2 regions of the Nonomuraea sp. NPDC049486 genome follow, and region 2 is predicted to be linked to the other one. Evidence: riboswitches for the same ligand, from Rfam matches in the RefSeq annotation. Region 2 holds a riboswitch; the other holds the start of a gene.

The links. Region 2 has a riboswitch for cyclic di-AMP ahead of AB0K05_RS42260 (hypothetical protein). Riboswitches for the same ligand answer to the same signal wherever they lie in the genome.
Region 1: linked by a shared signal. The riboswitch ahead of AB0K05_RS05760 (C40 family peptidase) and the one ahead of AB0K05_RS42260 (hypothetical protein) in region 2 are both predicted to bind cyclic di-AMP.

The regions. Positions count from the first base shown of each region.
Region 1 covers NZ_JBFAPV010000002.1:180,993-188,659, reverse strand. The annotation lists gene AB0K05_RS05790 (ABC transporter substrate-binding protein) at 1-291, shown strand, start outside; gene AB0K05_RS05785 (sugar ABC transporter permease) at 291-1,163, shown strand; gene AB0K05_RS05780 (carbohydrate ABC transporter permease) at 1,160-2,077, shown strand; gene AB0K05_RS05775 (glycosyltransferase family 4 protein) at 2,079-3,164, opposite strand; gene AB0K05_RS05770 (M48 family metallopeptidase) at 3,161-4,573, opposite strand; gene AB0K05_RS05765 (hypothetical protein) at 4,570-5,391, opposite strand; gene AB0K05_RS05760 (C40 family peptidase) at 5,476-6,024, opposite strand; cyclic di-AMP (ydaO/yuaA leader) riboswitch at 6,086-6,252, opposite strand; gene AB0K05_RS05755 (NlpC/P60 family protein) at 6,563-7,537, opposite strand; gene AB0K05_RS05750 (NYN domain-containing protein) at 7,622-7,667, opposite strand, start outside.
Region 2 covers NZ_JBFAPV010000027.1:9,830-17,496, forward strand. The annotation lists gene AB0K05_RS42230 (hypothetical protein) at 1-45, shown strand, start outside; gene AB0K05_RS42235 (uridine kinase) at 122-754, shown strand; gene AB0K05_RS42240 (LLM class flavin-dependent oxidoreductase) at 764-1,654, shown strand; gene AB0K05_RS42245 (TrpB-like pyridoxal phosphate-dependent enzyme) at 1,696-3,006, shown strand; gene AB0K05_RS42250 (DeoR/GlpR family DNA-binding transcription regulator) at 3,266-4,045, shown strand; gene galT (galactose-1-phosphate uridylyltransferase) at 4,042-5,124, shown strand; cyclic di-AMP (ydaO/yuaA leader) riboswitch at 5,195-5,334, shown strand; gene AB0K05_RS42260 (hypothetical protein) at 5,340-6,302, shown strand; gene AB0K05_RS42265 (response regulator transcription factor) at 6,320-6,964, opposite strand; gene AB0K05_RS42270 (sensor histidine kinase) at 6,961-7,667, opposite strand, start outside.

The sequences.
Region 1 (7,667 bases), on a different contig from region 2:
GTCAAGCACCTCGCCCAGGCGTCGTCGCAGGACATCGCCACCGAGCTGGACCCCGGCACCCTCGCGGCCAGCTCCAAGGCCGACACCAGCGGCTACAGCGCGCTGCAGAAGCGCGGCGCCGAACTGGTGTCGCAGGCCTCGCACATCGCCCAGTTCCTCGACCGTGACACGCGGCCGGACTTCGCCTCCACGGTGATGATCCCGTCGCTGCAGTCGTTCGTCGACAAGCCCGCCGAGATCGACTCCTTACTCACGAGCATCGAACAGCAGAAGGCCAACATCTTCCGCTGATGACCGTCAAGACCCGTCGCTACTCCGCCCGTGACGTGACCGTGCTGGTCATCGGGGTGGGGGTGGCCGTCATCGTCAACGTGGGCCTCATCTGGGGGCCCACGCTGGCCTCCGTCGCCCTGTCCGCCACCGACTGGAACGGCTTCGGGCCGATCGAGTGGATCGGCGGGCGGAACTACTCCGACCTGGCCGGCGAGTATCCGCCGTTCTGGTCGGCCGTCCGCAACAACATCCTCTGGCTGGTCTTCCTCGGGCTGGTCGCGACCCCGTTCGGGCTGTTCTGCGCGGTGCTGCTGGACCGGCGGCTGCGCGGCTCGCGCTTCTACCAGAGCGCCCTGTACATGCCGGTCGTGCTGTCGCTGGCGGTGGTCGGGTTCATCGCCCAGCTCGTCTACTCGCACGACTACGGCGTGCTGAACGCCGTCACCGGGCTGTCGGCCGACTGGCTCGGCGACCGGTCGATCAACATCTGGGTGGTCATGGTGGCGGCGGCCTGGCGGCACGTCGGCTACGTCATGATCATCTATCTGGCCGGGCTGAAGGCGGTGGACCCGGCGCTCAAGGAGGCCGCCGCCATCGACGGGGCCAACGAGAGGCAGGCGTTCTTCCGGGTGGTGTTCCCGACGCTGCGGCCGGTCAACGTGATCGTGCTGGTGATCACGGTGATCGAGGCGCTGCGCGCGTTCGACATCGTCTACGCCATCAACAAGGGCAGGAACGGGCTCGAACTGCTGTCGGTGCTGGTCACCGAGAACATCGTGGGCGAGGCCAGCCGGATCGGGTTCGGCTCGGCCATCGCGGTGATCCTGCTGGTGATCTCGCTCGGGTTCATCGTCACCTACCTGTCGCAGCTGTTCAGGGAGGAACGATGACGCTGACCGCGCCCGTCGGCACCAGCCCGGAACGCGAGGCGGCGCCGCCGCCCCGGCGCGGGGCCCGGCCGCTGCGCTGGCTGCTGCACGCCTTCCTGGCGGTGGTGGCCCTCGGCTGGCTGATGCCGCTCCTGCTGGCCGTGTACGCGTCGCTGCGCCCGTACGACGAGACCGCCCGCCTGGGCTACTTCTCGCTGCCCGAGCAGCTCACGCTCGACTACTACGGGCAGGCGTGGAGCCAGGCCGAGCTGCCCCGCTACTACCTGAACACGCTGATCATCGTGATCCCGGCGCTGGTGCTGACGCTGTTCCTGGCCTCGTTCGTGGCGTTCGCCATCGCGCGGGCGCGCATCCCCGGCCGCAAGACGCTGCTCATCGTGTTCACCGCGGGCAACCTGCTGCCGCCACAGGTCCTCATCACCCCGCTGTACTCGCTCTACACGCTGATCCCGCTGCCCGCGTGGCTGTCGGACTCGCAGTCCCTGTACGACTCGTACCTGGGGCTGATCCTGATCCACGTGGCGTTCCAGTTCGGGTTCTGCGTGTTCGTCATCGCGAACTTCATGCGCACGATCCCCGAGGAGATCTCCGAGGCGGCGCTGGTCGACGGGGCGAGCCTGTGGCGCCGCTACTGGACGCTGACGCTGCCGCTGTGCAGGCCCGTGCTGGCGGCGCTGGGCACGCTGCAGTTCACCTGGATGTACAACGACTTCCTGTGGGCGCTGGTGCTCATGGTGTCGGGCGACAAGCTGCCCGTCACCTCGGCGCTGAACAACCTGCGCGGCCAGTTCTTCACCGACTACAACCTGCTGGCCGCCGGATCGGTGCTGGTGGCGCTGCCGACGCTGATCGTGTTCCAGCTGCTGCACAAGCATTTCGTGGCCGGGCTGACGCTCGGCTCGACGAAGGGATGAATCAGAGCAGGGCGTGGAAGCGGGCGGCGACCCGGTCCCAGGACCACTCGCCGACGACCCAGTCGCGGCCGGTCTCGCCCATCTTCCGCGCCTGCTCGGGACGGGTCAGCAGCTCGACGACGGCGCGGGCCGCGGGGGCCGGGTCCGCGCCGTCGACGACCAGGCCGGTCTCGCCGTCGCGTACGGCCTCGGGCGCGCCGCCCGAGCGGCCGGCCACGACCGGCAGGCCGGTCGCGGCCGCCTCCAGGAACACGATGCCGAGCCCCTCCACGTCGATCCCGCCCCATCGGGTACGGCACGGCATGGCGAAGACGTCGGCGGCGGCGTAGTAGCCGGGCAGGTCGGCGGCCGGGACGGTGCCGGTGAAGACGATCGACGGGTGCCCGCCGGCCAGCTTCTCCAGCGCGCGCCGGTGCGGCCCGCCGCCGACCAGGAGCAGCACGGCGTCCGGCACCGCGCCGAGCACCTCCGGCCAGGCCCTGATGAGCCGGTCCTGGCCCTTGCGCGGCACCAGCCTGGACACGCACGCCACCACCGGCCTGCCCGCCAGCCCCAGCTCCGCCTTGGCCGCCCCCGGGTGGAACAGGCCGGTGTCGACGCCGGGCGCGAGCCGTACCAGCTTGTCCTGCGGGATGGCCCGGGCCAGCCGCGCGCGCGTGTACTCGCCCAGGTAGGTGACCACGTCGGCGTGCGCGCCGATGCGGCGCAGCACCGCGCGGAAACCTGGCGCGCTCGCCCACGACGCCTCGTGGCCGTGGGTGAGCATCACCACGCGCCGCGCGCCCGCCGCGCGCAGGCGCGGCGCGAGCAGGCCGAGCGGCGCCGCCGCGCCGAACACGACGGTGTCCGCGCCGTGCCCGGCCACCAGCTCGGCCGCCGTACGGGCGACGGACGGGACGGGCAGCATGAGCCGCCCGGGGTGACGGACGACGGGGTACGGCTGACGGCGGTCGAACTCGGCGCACCCGCGCCAGGCGGGGGCGTAGACGACCGCGCCCGGGGTGCGCTGGGCCAGGCCGTGCACGAACGACTGGATGCCGCCCGGGCGGGGCGGGAAGTCGTTGGTGACGAAGACGACTCGGGTCACGGGCCGGGGACGCCGTTCAGCTTCGCCCAGGAGCGGGCCATCGCGATCCGTTCCGGTGCCGTGGGATGGGAGGCATAGAGCACATATTCCACTGCATCGGGCGACAAGTCGGAAATATTGGCTGTTGCCAGGCGTTTTTGCATCGCGGCGAACGTGACCGGATCCCGCGTCAGGTTCAGGGCGTGGGCGTCGGCCCTAGCCTCGATGTGGCGGCTGACGAAGTTCTGCGCGGGGCCGGACAGGAACGTCGCCAGCGTCATCAACCCCAGGATCGCGCCCGCCGCGCGCCAGTCGGCGATCGACGTGACCCCGGCGCGCCGGCGTACCGGCCCGAAGACCAGGAACAGCAGGATCGCGCCGAGCGCCGCGCCCAGCGCGCCGACGAGCGTGCCGTAGAGCACGTCGTTCTCCCCCGCGTGGCCCAGCTCGTGCGCCACCACCAGCTCGACCTCGGGCTGCGGGGCCTTGAGCAGGTTGTCGTAGACCACGATGCGGCGGGTGGCGCCGAACCCGGACACGTAGGCGTTCAGCGCGGTGGTGCGGCGGGAGGCGTCGGCCACCAGCACGTCCTCCACCGGCACCCCGTCGCGCTCGGCCATCGCCAGCAGGTTCGTCCGCAGCGGGCCTTCGGGCATGGACCTGAAGTCGTTGAACACCGGCTCGAACACCACCGGGTAGACGAAGGAGGCCGCCACGGTGAGCGCGAACGCCCCCGCCGCGGCGGGGATCCACCAGCGCCTGAACCGCCGGGCCAGCGCCACCACCGCCACGACCATCACGCCCAGCAGAGCCGTGTTGATGGCGATGCTCTTGAGCCGGTCGCCCGTCCAGGACGCCCAGTCCTGCGTGGAGAGGCCGTAGTCGCGCAGCACGGTCTCGAACCAGACGCCGAGCGGCCAGCGCAGCGCCTCCTCGACGACCGTGAGCACGAGCACCCCCAGCAGGACCCGCACCCACCACGGCCCGCGCAGCACCCCGAGGATTCTGGCGCCCAGCGGGGTGGCGACGAGCAGGCCCGCGAACACCAGCGTCAGGCCGAGCGACAGGTAGCCGGGCATGCCGGTGGCCGCGTCGAACGCCTGCGCGCGGGCGATCTGCCCGGCGGTGAAGTCCGCGGCCGGGTCGGCGGCCACCTCCGGCGCCCCCGGCAGCGCCTGCCACGGCGTCGTCAGCCCCACCACCACGAGGATCCCGACCCCCAGCACGACCCCGGCCACCCCAGCCTGCCGCCGCCCCCTCCGGCCAGCCCCACCGTCCTTGGGCTCCGGCCCGCCGTCCGTTGGGGGCGTCTGTCCGTCATCCGGGCGCGGACCGTTCTCGTGGGCGGATTCGCCGCCGGATCGGGTCCCGGCCTGCTCGCCCGCGGCGGCGTTCCTGTCGTGGCCGTCGTCCACTTCGCGTCCTCTCACCCCAGCTGGTCCCGCACGTACGCGCGCCACCCCCGGGTCAGGCCGCCGAGCGTGAGCCCCCGCGCGGCGAGTGCCCGGTCGGTGCCGACACTCTGGGCATCACGGTAGAGCCTCACCAGAGTCCCCTCGCCCGCGCTCTCGGCCAGGAACCGACACGCCAGCCACGCCTCCTGGTACGCCCGCGCCAGCGCGTCCCCCCGGGAGCCGAAGTCACCGGCCCCGGGCAGCTCGTCCGGCAGCCGCCCCGCCCGCACCTCGGCCGCCAGTTCGGCCGCCGCCACGGTGACCGCCAGCCCCGCGTCCCGATAGGCCACGTAGTCGGCGAATCCCTCGTACAGCCAGCCGGGCAGCCCGTCGGTGCCAGCGGCGACGTGCGTGAGCTCATGGGCGAGCACCACGTCCCTGCCGGTCGGGTTGAGCCGCGCGAAACCCTCGGGCACCACGATCACCCGCCGCCCGTCGGCCACCGCCGCCAGCCCGCGCACGTCGGCGACGCCGGCCAGCCGCGCGGCCTGCTCTCCTGACGCGGGCACCAGCACCAGCGGGCGCACGGGCCGGCCCAGCACGCCCGACACCCGTCGCCCCGCCGCGTCGGCCCGCCGCGCCAGATCGGCCAGCAGCCCGGGATCGGCCCGCTGCCCGGCGACCAGCGCCCGCTCGCCGCGCGCGACGCCCAGCTCGCCCCGCCACAGCTCCCGCACCCCGGCCAGCTCGTCGGGCACCCCGGCGGACCACGACTCCGGCGCCGCCCCGCCGGCCGCGGCCACGGCGAGGACCAGCCCCGTCACCACCGCTCGACGGCCCACGATCCCGGACATGCTGTCCGATGCTAGCGGCGGGACGCCCGTCCCACGCATCACGAAGGCCCCGCCCCCAGTCAGGGGCGGGGCCTTCGCGATCGGTCACAGACCGGGGCGTACCGCGCCGGCGAACGACGACTTGCGCCATCCGTTCAGCTTCTCGACGCGCACCGTCTTGCCCGAGCTCGGCGAGTGCACCATCTTGCCCTTGCCGATGTACATGCCCACGTGGCCGAGCCCGCGGAAGAACATCAGGTCACCCGGCTTCAGGTTCTTGTAGGAGACCTTCTTCCTGATGCCCGCGAACTGGCTGTTCGTCACGCGCGGGATCTTGACCCCGGCCTTCCGCCAGGCGAACTGGACGAGACCTGAGCAGTCGAAGGCGTGCGGCCCGGTGGCCCCGTAGCGGTACGGGTCACCGATCTGCTTCTTGGCCACCGCGACGGCCTTGTGGGCCTTCACCTTCTGGCGGGCCGCCTTCGCCTGCTTCTTGGACAGGACCTTCTTCGAAGTCGCCTTCTTGGAAGCAGTGGTCTTGACGGCCTCGACCGTCGTCACCGAAGCTCCGGCCGGGGCGATCACCGTGTCCGCCTGCGCCGCCGGGACGTGGAGGGCCAGCCCTCCGGCCGTCACGGTCATGCTGAGCGCCACGCCACTGACGGCAAGGCGAGACAGACGGGGGTTCTTAGGGGAGGTAGACAGGATTGCTCCTTGAGTCTTCCACGAACGCCTACCGGGTTAGCTGACGGATTCGGGCCTGGAAGTCGCCCTACGGCGCGTCGCCGCGCCGATTCACCCCTGATCCCGCCCTGAAATGACGGGATCTATGGTTCCCCGGCTCCGTGCCTCCTGGCTGCACGGATTCGGCAGGCCACCACCCGGGTGAAGGTTCCCGGAGATGCGGCGGTGACCGGCGGATTCTTGTTCGTCCACGTCGCGGCGCCGGCGGCGCGGCGGCGATGGCCGGCGGCGGGCATGGAGTGTCCGCCGCGACGCCAGAACCTACGCCTGAAGTCATGGGCTGGCAAAGGCACGGTAAGCACATGACGATCTGACAAGCCCGCTGTCAGACCCGCGGATCCCTGCTGGCAAGCCAGTCCCGTTACCCAGATGTGACCATACTCACACTTGCCGCCCTGACGATGTGTCAGAGCCCTTCTGTCACATCAGTCACAGACGTTTCAGCGGCTCACGGGCGTACCGCGCCGACGAGCCGGCGCCCGTACGCGGAGAGCGGGACGACCTTGACCACGTCACCGGTCTGCGGCGCGTGCACGATCTTGCCGTTTCCCGCATAGATGCTCACGTGGCCCAGCCCCTCGCTGAAGATGAGGTCACCGGGCTCCAGGGCGTCCAGCGACACCCTCCGGCTCGCGCCCCAGGCCCACTGCTGCCACGTCGTACGCGGCAGGGAGACGCCGGCCGCGCGCCACGAGGCCTGCGTCAGGCCGGAGCAGTCCCAGCCGCCGGGGCCGGTGCCGCCGAACTGGTAGGGCTTGCCGATCTGCGCGTACGCGAAGTTGAGCACCGCCGCCGCGCTCCCCGAGGCGGGGCCGGTGTACTTGACGCCGGTGCTGTTCGGGTCGCCGACGCGGTAGGCCCCGAGGCGGTTGAGCAGCTTCTTCTGCTGGGCGATCAGCTTCTCGATCTCGGAGCGCTCCTTCTTGACCTTGTCGCGCTCCTCGTCGGCCTCGCCCAGAGCCTCCTGGGCCTTGTCACGCTCGGTCTTGAGCCCGCGGTTCTCCCGGTCGAAGGCGGCCAGCCTGCCGGCGCGGTCGGCGGTCAGCCGCTCCGTCAGCGCCATCTGGTAGAGCAGGTCACCCGGGTTCTCGGCGGTCACCATGGTCGGCATCGAGGTCAGGTCGCGGCCCATCTTGTAGCCGTCGACGGCCATCGTGACGACCTGCTGGCGCAGCTCGGCGACGGTGGCGAGCTTGCGCTTGTAGCCGGCGTTGAGCTTGTCGTAGCGCTTCTTGGCGGCCTTGTAGTTCTCCGTCGCCGTGTTGTAGCGATCGACGACCTTGTCGGCCTTGTCGTTGAGCTTCTCGAGCTTGGCCTTGGCCTGACTGATCGTCGGTTGCGGGTCGGCGGCCACTCCTCCCGTGGGGAGAGTGATCAGCCCGATCACGAGACCCGCGGCCAGTGGCGCCCGGCCCAACCTCACAGCTCGCCTCCCAGGGGGAATACATCTGGGGCGAAATAGTACAGAAGTGGAAGGTGAGGTCTCACCCAAACACTGATTTGTAATCTAGGCGCGGCCGAGCCTGCGCAGCAGCAAAGCAGACGAAACGGGT
Region 2 (7,667 bases):
GGCGGGGACACTCGACTCTCGGACGATCGCGAAGACTCCAGGTAGTCAGTGGCCGGGGTGAAGCCAGTGCGATCTCGGTGAGGCCCGCCGTCCTGGAGCGGGCGGCTCGTAGGCTCGGGTGATGGGTGTACGACCGATCTCGGCCGGGGCGCTGGCCGAGGAGCTCGCCGACAGGGTCGCGGGGTGGCCGCGCGAGGCGTGGGTGCGGGTGGTGGTCGACGGGGCGCCGGCGGCCGGGCCGGGTGAGCTGGCCGATCGGCTCGCGGGGCCGTTGCGGGTGCGCGGGCGGGAGGTGCTGCGGGTGTCCGCGGACGACTTCCTGCGGCCCGCGTCGCTGCGGCTGGAGTTCGGGCGCACGGACCCGGACGTGTTCTACGACGAGTGGCTCGACACCGGGGCGCTGCTGCGCGAGGTGCTGGAGCCGCTGGGGCCGGGGCGGTCGGGGAGGGTGCTGCCCGCGCTGTGGGACAGCGGGGCCGACCGCGCCTACCGCGTGCCGTACCGGACGCTGCCGCCCGGCGGGGTGCTGCTGCTCGACGGCACGCTGCTGCTGGGCCGGGGGCTGCCGGTCGAGCTGGCCGTGCACGTGTGGCTGTCCCGGGGCGCGCTGGAGCGCCGCACGCCCGCGGAGGAGCGGTGGCGGTTGCCGGCGTACGAGCGGTACGAGCGCGAGGTGCGGCCGCAGGAGGTCGCGGATGTGGTGGTACGGGCGGACCATCCGGATCGGCTGGCGATCCGGGCCGTGAACGGGTAGGTGACGGTTATGGCTGATTATGGACGTCCGCTGGAGTTCGGCTACTTCCTGGTGCCCTATGCCGATGATCCGCTGGTCGAGTACGCGCGGCTGGCCGACGAACTGGGGCTGGACCTGATCGGTGTGCAGGATCACCCGTACCAGCGGCGCTACGTGGAGACCTGGACGCTGCTGAGCGTGATCGCCACGGCCACCGAGCGGGTGCGGGTGTTCCCTGACGTGGCCAGCCTGCCGATGCGGCAGCCGGCCGTGCTCGCCAAGGCGGCGGCCACCCTCGATTTGCTCAGCGGCGGCCGGGTGGAGCTGGGGCTGGGCGCCGGGGCGTTCTGGGACGCGATCGAGGCGTACGGAGGAGCGCGGCGCACGCCCGGGCAGGCGATCGGCGCGCTGGAGGAGGCCGTCGCGGTCGTCAGGGCGATCTGGAGCGGCGAGCGCAACCGGCGGTTCGACGGCGAGCACTACCGGCTCAGCGGCGCGCAGGCGGGGCCTGAGCCCGCGCACCCGATGGAGATCTGGCTCGGCGTCGGCGGGCCGCGGGCGCTCGCGCTCACCGGCAGGGCCGCCGACGGGTGGCTGCCGTCCTCGTCGTGGGCGCCGCCGGAGCGGCTGCCCGAGCTGCAGGCGCGCATCGACGAGGCCGCGGAGAAGGCGGATCGCCGGCCGCGGGACGTGCGCAGGCTCTACAACGTCAACGGCACCATCACCGGAGGCCCGAGCGAGGGCTTCCTCAAGGGCCCGGCCGGGCAGTGGGTGGACGAGCTGACCGACCTGGCGGTGGCCTACGGGATGGACACGTTCATCCTGTGGCCGGAGGGCGACCAGCGGGAGCAGCTGACCAGGTTCGCCGAGGAGGTCGTGCCGGAGGTGCGCCGCCAGGTCGACGCGGAGCGACGCGCCTGACGGGACTGGATCGTGACCGGCGGCGGGAGCAGACTGGGACGATGATCCCCAGCAACTGGTACAACATCGTTCCCGATCTGCCCGCCCCGCCTCCCCCGCCGCTGCACCCGGCGACCAGGCAGCCGATCGGTCCCGATGACCTGGCGCCGCTGTTCCCGATGGAGCTCATCCGTCAGGAGGTCGGCCAGGAGCGGTACGTGCCCATTCCCCAGGAAGTGCTCGACGTCTACCGGCTGTGGCGGCCGACCCCGCTTATGCGGGCCCGCAACCTGGAGAAGTCGCTGGGCACGCCGGCGCGCATCTACTACAAGTACGAGGGCGTCTCCCCGGCTGGCTCGCACAAGCCGAACACGGCCGTCCCGCAGGCGTACTACAACGCCCAGGAGGGCGTGCGCAGGCTCACCACCGAGACGGGCGCCGGGCAGTGGGGCAGCTCGCTGGCCTTCGCCTGCGCCCAGTTCGGCCTCGACTGCGAGATCTGGATGGTGCGGGCCTCCTACGACCAGAAGCCGTACCGTTCGGCGCTGATGCGCGTGTACGGGGCGAGCGTGCACGCCAGCCCGTCGCCCGTGACGCAGGCCGGCAGCAAGGTGCTGGCCGAGTACCCCGGCTCCCCCGGCAGCCTGGGCATCGCGATCAGCGAGGCGGTCGAGGTCGCCGCGTCGGCCGACGACACCCGGTACGCGCTCGGGTCGGTGCTCAACCACGTGCTCATGCACCAGACGGTGATCGGCGAGGAGGCGCTGGGGCAGCTGGAGGAGATGCCGGACGTCATCGTCGGCTGCACCGGCGGCGGGTCGAACTTCGGCGGCCTGGTCTTCCCGTTCCTGCGCGAGAAGCTGGCCGGGAAGATCGACCCGGTCATCCGGGCCGTCGAGCCGGAGGCGTGCCCGTCGTTCACGCGCGGCCGCTACGCTTACGACTTCGGCGACACGGCGGGCCTGACCCCGCTGATGAAGATGCACACGCTGGGCCACGACTTCGTGCCCGACCCCATCCACGCGGGCGGGCTGCGCTACCACGGCATGTCGCCGCTGCTGTCGCACATGTACGAGCTGGGGATGTTCGAGGCGGTCACCCGCTCGCAGAGGGAGTGTTTCGAGGCGGGGGTGCGCTTCGCCAGGACGGAGGGCATCCTGCCCGCACCAGAGCCGACGCACGCGCTGGCCGAGACCATCGCGGAGGCGCTGCGCTGCAAGGAGAGCGGGGAGGAGAAGGTGATCCTGACCGCGCTGTGCGGGCACGGCCACTTCGACCTGGCGGCGTACGAGCGCTACCTGTCGGGCGAGATGGAGGACTTCGCGCTGCCGCAGGAGCGCATCGACGAGGCGCTGAGCGGGCTGCCGGCGTGAACGAGGACCCGCCGCCCGCCGGGCGGGCGGCGGTGTCCGTCAGCGCGCGGTGGGGCGCTTGCCGTGGTTGGCCTTCTTCTTCTTGCGTGCCTTGCCTTTGCGTGCGCGCCTGGCCATACGGTCACCTCCCGGTGGTCGGGGTACGGGATCCAACCCAACGTCCCTCTTCACCGGCTTCCCGGCAAGGCCTGGGGTTACCTAACATTCCCCAACATATTCGTGTCATAATTTGGTGGAATCTGTTGGAAGGAGCGGGGGCGTGCTCGCACAGCAGCGCCAGCAGGCGATCCTCGAACGCGTGCGCAGCAAGGGCGGTGTCCGGGTGGCCGACCTCGTGCGCGAGCTCGGCGTCTCCGACATGACCATCCGCCGGGACCTGGAGGTGCTCGCCGACCGGGGGCTGCTGGAGAAGGTCCACGGCGGCGCCACCGCGGTCGGTCCCGGCTCCACCGAGGAGCCCGGCTTCACCGCCAAGTCGGCCAGGCAGCAGCAGGAGAAGGAGGCCATCGCGCGCCGCGCGGCCCAGCTCGTGCGCCCCGGCACCGCGGTCGCCCTGTCCGCCGGCACCACCACCTGGGCGCTGGCCCACCATCTGATCGGCGTGCCCGAGCTCACCGTGATCACCAACTCGATCCCGGTGGCCGACGTCTTCCACCGCAACGCCCGCGCCGACCGCACGGTCGTGCTCACCGGCGGCGTGCGCACCCCCTCCGACGCGCTTGTCGGCCCGGTCGCGGTGGCCGCGATCCGCCGCCTGCACGTCGACACGCTCTTCCTCGGGGTGCACGGGATGAGCCTGCGCGCCGGGTTCACCACTCCCAACCTGCTGGAGTCCGAGACCGACCGTGAGCTGGTCAGCGCCGCGCACCGGCTCGTGGTGCCGGCCGACCACACCAAGTGGAACACGGTCGGCATCAGCACCATCGCCGAGCTGACGGAGGCCGACGTGGTCATCAGCGACGCGGGGCTGCCCGAGGAGGCACGCAGGGAGCTGGCCGACAGGGCCGGAGAGTTGATCATCGCAGAGGGGGCGGCGTGAAGCGCACCATCACCGAGCTGGCCGACGGCCGGGAGCTCATCTACTTCGACCGGAGCGACGGCGCCGACCGCAGCGCGATCGACCGGCGGCCGCTGGACCCGCGGCCGGTGGCGTCGGAGCTGCGCTACGACCCGCTGACCGAGGAGTGGATCGCGATGGCGGGCCACCGGCAGACCCGGACGTTCCTGCCGCCGCCCGACGAGTGCCCGCTGTGCCCGTCGTCCGACACGCGGGCGTCGGAGATCCCGGCGTACGACTACGACGTGGTCGTGTTCGAGAACCGCTTCCCCTCCTTCTCCGGCAATCTCGGGACTTATCAGGATGTCGGGGGGCTGAGCGAGGTCCGGCCGGGCATGGGGCGGTGCGAGGTGGTGTGCTTCACCTCGACGCACGACTCGTCCTTCTCCCAGCTCTCCGACGACCGGGTGGAGCTGGTCATGGAGGCCTGGGCCGACCGTACGGCCGAGCTGTCCGCACTGGAGGGCGTCGAGCAGGTCTTCTGCTTCGAGAACCGGGGCGAGGAGATCGGCATCACGCTCTTCCACCCGCACGGGCAGATCTACGCGTACCCGTACGTGACGCCGCGCACCAAACTGCAGCTCGGGGCGGCCCGGCGGTACGCGGAGCGGCGACAGGGCCGCAACCTGTACGCGGACGTGCTGGCCGCCGAGCGGGAGGCCGGGGTCCGGGTGGTGGCGGCCAACGAGCTGTGGACGGCGTTCGTGCCGGCGGCCGCGCGCTGGCCGTTCGAGGTGCACCTCTACCCGCACCGGCAGGTGCCCGACCTGGCGGCGCTGTCGGAGGCCGAGCGGTCCGCGTTCGCCCCGCTCTACACCTCGGTGCTGCGCGCGCTGGACGGGCTGTTCGGGGTGCCGATGCCGTACATCTCGGCCTGGCACCAGGCGCCGGTCCGGCAGGACCGCGAGCTGGGCTACCTGCACCTGGAGCTGTTCTCCATCAGGCGGGCCCCGGGCAAGCTGAAGTATCTGGCAGGATCCGAGTCGGCCATGGGCGCGTTCGTCAACGACGTGCTCCCCGAAGAAGCCGCACGCATGCTTCGATCACAGGTAGATCACTAAGAGATTTCCGTTTGACTCGCATTACTTGTGATCTACCACTACTATCCCTTCCAGCACGACCGTAAAGCGCCGTGTGAACATGCCTAATCCTGGGCGAGTTGCCCAGGAGCCGGGGACCCAATCGCACTTGGGGTGAATCCACTTCGGTGGTAGGGAGCGCTCCCGTACCCGAACCCGTCAGCTAACCCGGCCGGCAGAGGGAGAGGACCCATCACGTGGCGGCAGCGTCCCCCGCGCATCTTGCCATCGGTTTCGTCACCGCCGCGGCGGTGCTTTTCACCCCGGCCCTTACCACGTCCGCGGCGGCGGACCCCAAGCCCGGCGAGCAGCAGCTCCGCAGGGAGCTGAAGCAGCTCAACGCCAAGGTCGACAAGCTGATCGAGCGCTACAACCTCAAGCGCGTCGAGCTGGCCGAGGCCCGCAAGGCGGCGGAGGAGGCCGACAAACGGCTGGCCACCGCCGAGCAGACCCTGAGCTCCGCCGAGGACCGGGTCGCCGAGCTGGCCCTGCTGCAGTACCAGAGCGGTGGCATGCAGCTGCCGAGCCTGATCCAGTTGCCCGACGGCCGCAACGCCGCCCTGCTGGCGCAGCTCACGGCCGAGCAGCAGGCGCTGGTCGACAAGGTGGCCGAGGCCCGCGACGAGACGAAGAAGGCGGCCGACGAGGCCACGGCGCTGACCAAGGAGATCGAGTCCGACGCCGCCGAGGTGGCCGGCCAGCGCGAAGAGGCCGAGGGCGTCATCAAGGACATCGAGAAGAAGCTGGAAGATCTGGTGCCGATCGCCACCGGCCGCCGTTCCGACGGCACCTGGGCGCCGCAGCTCCCGTCGGGCGCCGACAACATCACGCCCCGCACCCGGCTGATGAAGACCGAGATCGCGAAGAACTTCGCCCTGCCGTTCAGCGTGGGCTGCTTCCGCTCCGGGTCGAGCGGCGAGCATCCGCTGGGCCGGGCCTGCGACTTCATGATGAGCACCGGCGGCTCGATGCCGTCAGGGACCAACACGGCCCTCGGCGACCGCATCGCCGAATGGGCCGTGCAGAACCGCGGCAAGCTGGGCGTGAAGTACGTGATCTGGAAGCAGCGGATCAACCACGGCTCGGGCTGGAGCGGCATGTCCGACCGGGGCAGCATCACCGAGAACCACTTCGACCACGTGCACATCTCGATGCACTGAGAAGGGGATCTCCAGCGTCATCGCGGGACGAGCAGCCCTCGGTGGAACGCCTCGGTGACGGCGGCGGCGCGGTCCCCCACGCCCAGCTTGGCGTAGATGTTCAGAAGGTGACTCTTGACCGTGGCCTCGGTGATGAACAGCCGGGCGGCCGCCTCACGGTTGGTGTTCCCGGCCGCCACGAGTTCGAGGACCTCGAGCTCACGACGGCTGAGGAGTTGCGGCGCGGGGGTCCTGACCCGGTTCATCAGCCGTGCCGCCACCGAGGGGGACAGCACGCTCTCTCCCTTGGCGGCGGCCCGCGCGCCTCGCAGCAACTCCTCCCGGGGAGAGTCCTTGAGCAGGTAGCCGGTCGCCCCCGCCTCGATCGCCGGGAGGACATGGGTGTCGGTGTCGTAGGTCGTCAGGACCAGCACGCGCGCGGTGACGCCCAGCCTGGTCAGCTCGTTGATCGCGGTCAACCCGTCCATGCCCGGCATGCGCAGGTCCATCAGGATCACGTCGGGCCGGAGCTCCTGGGCGAGCCGTACGGCCGCGGCGCCGTCCGCCGCTTCGCCCAGCACCTCGAATCCCGGCGCGGAGGCGAACATGCTGCTCAGCCCGTCCCTGACGACGGGATGGTCGTCCGCGATCAACAACCGGACCGTGGCCGCGTGATCGGTCATGCGTGGCTCCCGGCCGGCAGGGTGGGGACGCAGGCCGAGATCCCGGTGCCGGCTCCGGGCTCGGACTCGATCCGCAGCGTGCCGGACAGTCCTTCGACGCGCTGACGCATGATGGTCAGGCCGAATCCGCCGCCGCGGGGCGGCGGTGACCCGCCGTCCGTGTCGAGACCCGCGGGGTCGAAGCCCCTGCCGTCGTCACGTACGTCCAGCGCGACCTCGTGGTCCAGGTAGGACAGGGTCACGCCGACCCTGGTGGCGTGCGCGTGCTTGGCCACGTTGGCCAGTGCCTCCTGGGCCGTGCGCAGCAGCGCGAACTCGGCCTCCGGTGTCATCGGCAGCGCCGTGCCGGTCGTCGTGACCTGAACGGCGAGCCCGTGCAGCCTCGACCACCGGCCGGCGACGTCGGCGAGGGCGTCGCTCAGGCGCGCGGTCCGCAGCGGCTCGGGCCGGAGCGCGTCGACCGAGCGCCGCGCCTCGGCCAGGCTCTCCCTCGCCAGGTTCTTGACGGCGTCGAAGGGCCGGCGCCACGGCGCCGGGACCTCGTGCATCTGCTCGGCCGCCTGGAGCTGCGCGATGATGCCGGTGAGCCCCTGCGCCAGGGTGTCATGGATCTCGCGGGCCATCCGCCGGCGCTCGTCGAGCACGCCCGCCTCCCTCGCCTGGGCGAGCAGCTGGGCGTGCAGGCCGGCGTTCTCGGCGAGCG